One region of the Bacillus sp. 11B20 genome, then DNA from elsewhere that is predicted to be linked to it. Evidence: a T-box and tRNA genes for the amino acid it is inferred to sense, from the RefSeq annotation. Region 1 holds a T-box; the other holds one or more tRNA genes.
The links. A T-box is a leader RNA that pairs with one kind of tRNA and senses whether it is charged. The one in region 1 lies ahead of glyQ (glycine--tRNA ligase subunit alpha), so its partner is inferred to be a tRNA-Gly.
Positions count from the first base shown of each region.

Region 1 (3,994 bases):
TCTGACAATGGTGCGGTTCGATTAGTAAAAATTGTTTATCATGAAATGGAGGTAGCCTGGTCAAGATAAAATTAATATGTTGGATGTAGCGTTGCTGCTTCTAATAAAGAAAGGTGGGGTTTTTATGTTGAATTTTACATGGAACGTATTTTCACAAACAGGAAGCGTTGACACGTATCTGCTTTTCAAAGAGTTAGAAAAGGAGAACCTGGAAAGACCCGATGTACTTGAAGAAGAAATAGCACGATTTGATTTTCCAATCTTATAATTCTTGACCCCCTCCAGCGCTCGGAGTGTAGACAAATGCTCATTAAAACTGAAGGAATCGTCCTTAGAACAACAGATTATGGCGAAACAAACAAAATTGTCACGCTGCTCACTAGAGAACATGGAAAAATTGGCGTGATGGCAAGAGGCGCAAAAAAATCAAACAGCCGCCTTTCAGCCATAAGTCAGCCGTTTTTATACGGCACCTTTCTTATCCAATCATCAACAGGACTTGGAACGCTCCAGCAAGGCGAAATGATTGAAAGTATGCGGGCCATTCGGGAAGATTTATTTCTGACCGCATATGCAGCCTATATGACAGAATTGATTGATAAAGGGACAGAAGAAAAAAAGCCAAACCCTTATTTGTTTGAGCTTCTGCTTCAATCTCTGCGTCATCTCAACGAAGGCACAGATGCTGATATTATTTTATTTATCGTAGAGGTTAAAATGTTATCAGTGATGGGGATGAAGCCTGAACTTGATCAATGTGTTCACTGTGGTCAAAAAGAAGGGCAGTTCCATTTCTCGATAAGAGATAACGGCTTCATTTGCCAAAATTGTTTTTCGAAAGATCCATATAGACTGCCCTTATCCCCCGCAGCTGCAAGGCTGCTCCGTTTGTTTCATTATTTTGATTTATCAAGGCTTGGTCAGGTTGATGTGAAGCCTCAGACGAAACAAGAAATTCGTCAAGTGCTTGATCACTACTATGACGAATATTCCGGCCTCTATTTAAAATCAAAAAAATTCATGAATCAGATGGAATCCATGAAAAAGCTAATGGGTGACGAAAACAAAAGTTGACATCTCCCATGACTTTTTGTAAGATCATCTAAGATAAAATATGTTGCATTGACAGAAAGAAGTACTTACGTAAAATCCATAAAAGCGACCTTAGGGCGGTGTGAGCTAAGGATGGAGGCGTAACGAAAGGCATTCTTGAGCAGCGTAAAACAAAGCGGCTGGATGCTACGACACCAGCAAATAGGGTGGAACCGCGGGAAAAACTCTCGTCCCTATGTTTGCAAAGAACCTTGCGAGCATAGAGACGGGAGTTTTTGTGTTCTCTTACAAGGTTCTAATCCCACCCGCCATACATAGCGGTTGGTGTAGAAAAGATGGAGGTGCGATCATTGAATATTCAAGACATGATTTTGACGCTGCAAAAGCATTGGTCAAATGAAGGCTGCGTATTAATGCAGGCGTATGACACAGAAAAAGGTGCCGGAACGATGAGTCCATACACGTTCCTCAGAAGCATCGGCCCAGAGCCATGGAAGGTAGCATATGTAGAGCCTTCAAGACGCCCGGCTGATGGCAGATATGGAGAAAACCCAAATAGATTGTATCAGCATCATCAATTTCAAGTGATCATTAAGCCATCACCTGACAATATTCAAGAACTATATCTTGAATCATTGAAAGCACTTGGCATTGACCCGCTGAAACATGACATTCGTTTTGTAGAAGATAACTGGGAAAATCCATCTCTTGGCTGTGCTGGACTTGGCTGGGAAGTATGGCTTGATGGGATGGAAATTACGCAATTCACGTATTTCCAACAAGTCGGCGGCTTAGAATGTAAGCCCGTTTCTGTTGAAATCACATACGGTATTGAACGTCTTGCTTCTTACATCCAGGACAAAGAAAATGTCTTCGATCTTGAATGGACAGACGGATTTACGGTCAGAGATTTATTCTTAATGGCTGAATATGAGCACTCTGTGTATACATTTGAAACATCTAATACTGACATGCTGTTCGAGCTATTTACAACCTATGAGAAAGAAGCACACAGTCAAATGGACAAAGGACTTGTTCACCCGGCATACGATTATGTCCTCAAATGCTCTCATACATTTAACCTGCTCGATGCAAAGGGTGCTATTTCTGTGACTGAGCGAACTGGTTATATCGGAAGAGTGCGTCAGTTAGCAAGAAAAGTAGCCAAAACCTATTATGAAGAACGCGAAAAATTGGGATTCCCTATGCTAAAAGAGGAGGCGGCTTCTCATGAATAAACAAGATGTATTACTTGAAATCGGCTTAGAAGAGATGCCGGCTCGTTTCATGCCAGAGAGCACAAAACAGCTAGGTGAGAAAGTAAAAGCATGGTTTGAAACGCAAAATATTTCATTTGAAGAGACTGCTTTATTCAACTCACCAAGACGTCTTGCTGTACTTGTGAAAGGTGTCGCAGAAAAACAAGAAGACATCAAAGAAGAAGCAAAAGGTCCAGCTAAAAAGATTGCCCAAGATGCTGAAGGCAATTGGACAAAAGCTGCTGAAGGCTTCGCCCGGGGCCAAGGTGCTTCAACAGATGATCTCTATTTCAAAGAGATCAAAGGAGTGGATTATGTCCATGTCCAAAAGTTTCAAGAAGGGAAGCAAGTCAAAGACCTTCTCCCAGCGTTAGGTGAGATCGCTGCTTCATTAAGCTTTCCAAAGAACATGAGATGGGGAAGCGAAGATTTACGCTATATCCGTCCGATTAAATGGATTGTTTGTTTATTTGGACAAGAGATTGTACCTGTTGAAATTGCTGGGGTGAAAAGCGGCCGTGAAACAAGAGGACATCGTTTCCTTGGTACGACAGCGAGCATCGACTCACCTGCTTCTTATGAACAAACTTTGCGCGATCAATTTGTGATTGCAGACTCAGATAAAAGAAAACAATTAATTACTGAACAGCTAAATGCGCTATCTTCAGAAAAAGGTTGGGTCATTCCTGTTGATCCTGAACTTCTAGAAGAAGTGAACGATCTTGTAGAATATCCAACTGTGCTGTCTGGTTCCTTTGAAGAGGAGTTTCTTGCATTGCCGGAAGAAGTATTGGTGACAACAATGAAAGAGCATCAACGCTACTTCCCTGTGAAAAATGAGCAAGGAGAATTATTGCCGCATTTTATTACAGTCAGAAATGGAAACAGTGAGGCGCTGGAAAATGTCGCAAGAGGGAACGAAAAAGTACTTCGCGCACGTTTATCAGATGCTGCATTCTTCTATAAAGAAGACGAAAAACTAGTGATTGAAGACAATATTAAAAAGCTTGATAAAGTGGTATTCCATGAGAAACTTGGAACAATCGGCGACAAGCTGAAGAGAGTGACAGACATTGCAACCCGTCTAGCGGCGCATGTCGGAGCAGATGACGAAACAACAAAACGCGTGGCTAGAGCAGCAAGTATTTCGAAGTTTGACCTTGTGACTCAAATGGTCTATGAATTCCCTGAATTACAAGGAATTATGGGTGAGAAATATGCAAGAGCTCTTGGTGAACATGAAGAAGTGGCAAGAAGCATTAACGAGCATTATATGCCGCGCTTTGCTGGTGATGAGGCGCCGTCTACTTTGATTGGTGCGATTGTGGCCGTAGCAGATAAGCTCGACTCTATTTGTTCATTCTTCTCAATCGATGTGATCCCTACAGGTTCTCAAGATCCTTATGGACTTAGAAGACAAGCGAGTGGTATCGTTCAAATCTTGCTCGACCGTCATTGGAATATTTCATTTAAAGAGCTGTTAGCACTTGCTCAAGTAAAGACAGAACATGAAGCTGCTCTAATTGAATTTTTAACGCATCGTTTAAAATATGTTCTTCAAGCAGAGCATATACGCCATGATGTTGTTGATGCAGTGCTGGATGTTGAAAATATTGAGCCATATGCAGTCGTCAAAAAAGCAGCTGTTCTTGAAGAGAGTGTAAAACAAGAAAGCTTCAAAG
Region 1 is NZ_JBLZWZ010000008.1:412,556-416,549, reverse strand. It holds gene ACN6NB_RS11465 (YqzL family protein) at 125-268, shown strand; gene recO (DNA repair protein RecO) at 304-1,074, shown strand; T-box leader at 1,114-1,291, shown strand; gene glyQ (glycine--tRNA ligase subunit alpha) at 1,404-2,291, shown strand; gene glyS (glycine--tRNA ligase subunit beta) at 2,284-3,994, shown strand, end outside.

Region 2 (3,994 bases), on a different contig from region 1:
GCTCTACTGCTTCCACATCAGACATAAGCTGCGGCTGCTTGATTGCACGGTCATTGATTAAATACGCCAGCCTGTCTTCTAAAGTTTTCTCTAATAATTGTTTCACACACAGACACCACCAAACATTTTTTAAAATCTCTGTTTGGTTCATTCTATGTTCACAGGAATGTTATTTAGTATTTAAAGGTGTCTGCAGGAGCTCAATCCCTTTCACAATCTCCGCTTTCGCTTCTTCATCACTTTCCCGCTCAAGAGCCTTTTCCAGCTCTGGGAGCTGCTGATCATCGCCAATTTTCCCAATTGCCCAAGCAGCTGTTCCCCGAATGACCGGTCTTGGGTCCTTGTGCATCAGCTCAATTAACACTGGTAAGGCAGATGTATCTTTAAAATGAGCGAGTGCCAAAATTGCATTCCGCTGAATGGGCTTTTTCCCCCGCCATGAACCTGAAACATGACCGTATTTTTCCTTAAACTCACGATTGCTGATCGTCAGAAGCGGCTTTAACAGCGGCTTTGCAATTTCAGGATCCGGTTCCATTTCAGGATGCAGATGAAAATCTTTTCCTTTATTGATCGGGCAGACAGTTTGACACGTATCACACCCGTACAATCGATTTCCTATTTTCGAACGAAATTCGTCAGGTAAAAACCCTTTTGTCTGCGTTAAAAATGAAATGCACCGCTGAGAATTCAGCTGTCCAGGATTCACAAGCGCACCTGTTGGACACGAATCCACACATTTATTGCATGTTCCGCACTGGTCTTCAATTTTCTCATCCGGCTCAAACGGGACATTTGTGATCATTTCAGCCAAATACACATAAGATCCAAACTCTGGCGTGATAATCATACAGTTCTTTGCACTAAAACCAATGCCAGCACGTTCTGCTACAGCACGATCAGACAATTCTCCTGTATCCACCATTGATTTTGTCCGTATATCGACATGCTTGCTCCGCAAAAATTCTTCGAGCATATCAAGCTTTTTTTTCAGCACGACATGATAATCTGTTCCCCATGAAGCCCGGCAAAAGATCCCCCTTCTCGCATCCTTTGTACTTCGTGGAGCATCTTTCATTTTGGAAGGGTACGCGAGCGCTATCGCAACAATTGATTTGGCCTTCGGAAGCAGCAAAGAAGGGTTTGTTCGTTTTTCAATATCAGGCTCTTCAAAACCTGACAAATACCCTAACGATTCATGTAAGATGAGGCGGTCCTTTAATGAATCAAATGTATCGGCACTTGCAAATCGAATTTTATCGACACCAATTTCTTTCGCATATTGAATCAATTCTTCTTTTAATTCTCCAACATGAATCACCTTGCAAACCTCCTTTCTTTGTTTCTTCTGTTGTTTTCAGTATAATACGAGTGTATCATGACCGATTGGAGTGAGTCACTGTGAAGATACATATGGAAATTTCTCATCCTCAAAACCCGTCTATCCATGTTGGGCAGATTGAATATTCGCATATTGAAGTTGGCACATCACCTCAAATGTTAAAAGGCCGCTTACGCCTGTTTCAAGAATCTTTATTTTTTGAATACGAAGATAAAGTCTTAGAAGAAGTACCAGCCATCAAAGAATGGACGGATCTTTTAAAAGATGTTCCTTTCCTTTCACTTCTTTCTGATATCCAAAAGGAACAATTTATTGACTCGACCAATTCCGTACAGGATTTGTCGATATTTTTCTCACTAAAATATTTCTTACCCATCCTGACATTAGATGCCGATCGCATCAAAGGACCGCTTTCACTGACAAAACATGAGGCTGGTCACATCGAATGGCAGGACGGCGCAGGACTGAATGGATTATTTTCTCAAGCAAGTACAGCACATATTTCTCCAGACACAAAGAACATTCTTCAAATCATCCTTTTCCCTCCATCTATTTCCCGGGAAAAGAGTGAAGCTCTTATTCAATCCTTGACGAAGATGTTTGTACAAATACATGGCGGAGAAAGCAAATATGAACTCATTGAAAAAGCACTGTAGCCTGACAGTGCTTTTTCACATTATACTGACATAATAAAAAACGCAACACTTCGTTTATCTATGAAACGAAATACTGCGTTATAAACAAAATTATGTATTGGAGCGGGTGATGAGAATCGAACTCACGACATCAGCTTGGAAGGCTGAGGTTTTACCACTAAACTACACCCGCATCAATTTTTTAAAAGCAACGTCATCGCGTTGACTTTTATTATGTTACAACTTTCTTAACAATTCGTCAAGAGAATATGAAGATTTTTCGTCAAAAAAATTCATATTCTCCGTATATATTACGATAGTTATTTATCTAGCTGGATATAAAATAAGTATGCATGTGACTTATTTTTCAGCGCTTGCTTTGGATTCTTCTCAATCTCTTCAAATATAGTTGACCCCCCGTCTTTCCCCATCGCCGCTGTATACGCAATCAGAGCCTTTTCTCCTGAAGCCACTTTGACAGTTTCAGATTGTGCAGAAAATACATAGTCACTTACTTTGAACGGAAAGCTTGATGTCGCTTTCGTCATCCCATCATTCTTTTTATCTGACCAAATACTAAATTGTGATTCATATGTATCTTTCTCATGATGTAATTGAAGAAGTACATTCACCGTTTGGTCGGTTCCATTCTGGTGTAAAGTAAAGGTAGCAGATGATGCTTCCTTATTCAATAATCGGCCATTTTTGTAATGGCTCCCGATAAACGTAATACTCTTGTTCTTCTTCGTTAATCCTTTCAGTGTCAGAGCCACCTTTTCATTAGTCGTTGCTGCTTCTAGTAAGTTTTTTTCTTTTTTTGAGAGTTTCATTTGTTCGATGGTTACTTGGTTTTTAGTGGCAGGCTCTGTTTTTATTGTCGAAACCGTCTTTTCGGTTGTCGTCGTTTCTGCAGCCTTCTCGCCGCATCCTGCTAATAGAAAAACTGTGAATAAAAGAATGCTCCATTTTTTAAACATTGTGATCCCCTTTGATGTTTTTTATTTCTTATTATGGTTTGTCATACAAAAAAAGATTAGGAGAATTCTCCTAATCTTTCGCTCTTTTCTGCTTTATTGCTGATAGGCATGCCACAATGAGAAAACTCGCAGCAAAAATTACAATCATATAAATAAAAAAGTTTGGCTTGATCTGAAAAGTAAATGCGGACGAGCCTTCCATCTCAAAAGCGAGACTGTTAAATAATAAAGCATCATTCGTTTTTGATTGAAATAAATGATAGAACAGTACACCGATTGTCAGCATCGGAAAGCCTAAGAACCCTAAAAAACCACCAACTATTGCGCCTTGTTTCATCGCCTGTACGTTCATGATCGTTGTCCTCCTATTCCACCAAGCAATAGCTGCTTCATAATGGATTTACCATCCCCCATAAACGGAAGAAGATAGAGTAATTGAATAAAATACGAGATTGAAAAAATGAAAAAGCCTGTCGAAACCGGATTTTCTTTTAGAAATAAAATGGTCACAATGATGCCTGCTGCGCCAATCACACCGGGAACGAGCGGTCCGAGCAACGTAATCCATACCTGCTTTTTCTGAAACGGATCTAATACGGGTCTTACAAACTTCACTGACATCATGTCACTCGCAAAAAAGCCTTGAGGACCATCTCGCCCTGCAAATTTTCGATGCGCATAGCCATGTGCCGCCTCATGTAAGGCAGTTCCGGTAATTAACCCGAAATAAATAATCGTAAAATAAATCGCAATGGCTGCAATCGATGGATCAGGAATGAATAAAAAAGCGAGCCCTGCCATGACCATGAAAAGCATCCAGAAAAAGATGATTTTACGCGTCACCATGAACAAAGCCGTTCCAAAAATGTGAAGGAACGAGTGACCAGTACAATCAAATCGTTCCTTCATTTTGACTTGATACTGCTTGAAAAATTGACAGCAGGCTGTCACAATCCGATACGGTGAATGATAATGAATGGACAGCAAGTGATGCTGATTCAATCCCGTCATCAGCTGATAAAAGTCACGAGCAATCACCG
Region 2 is NZ_JBLZWZ010000007.1:22,517-26,510, reverse strand. It holds gene ACN6NB_RS04365 (amidase domain-containing protein) at 1-106, opposite strand, end outside; gene queG (tRNA epoxyqueuosine(34) reductase QueG) at 170-1,318, opposite strand; gene ACN6NB_RS04355 (hypothetical protein) at 1,402-1,998, shown strand; tRNA gene ACN6NB_RS04350 (tRNA-Gly) at 2,097-2,170, opposite strand; gene ACN6NB_RS04345 (hypothetical protein) at 2,298-2,954, opposite strand; gene ACN6NB_RS04340 (hypothetical protein) at 3,025-3,306, opposite strand; gene ACN6NB_RS04335 (PqqD family protein) at 3,303-3,994, opposite strand, start outside.
Region 2: it has a tRNA-Gly gene. The T-box ahead of glyQ (glycine--tRNA ligase subunit alpha) is inferred to sense a tRNA for this amino acid. The anticodon was not compared.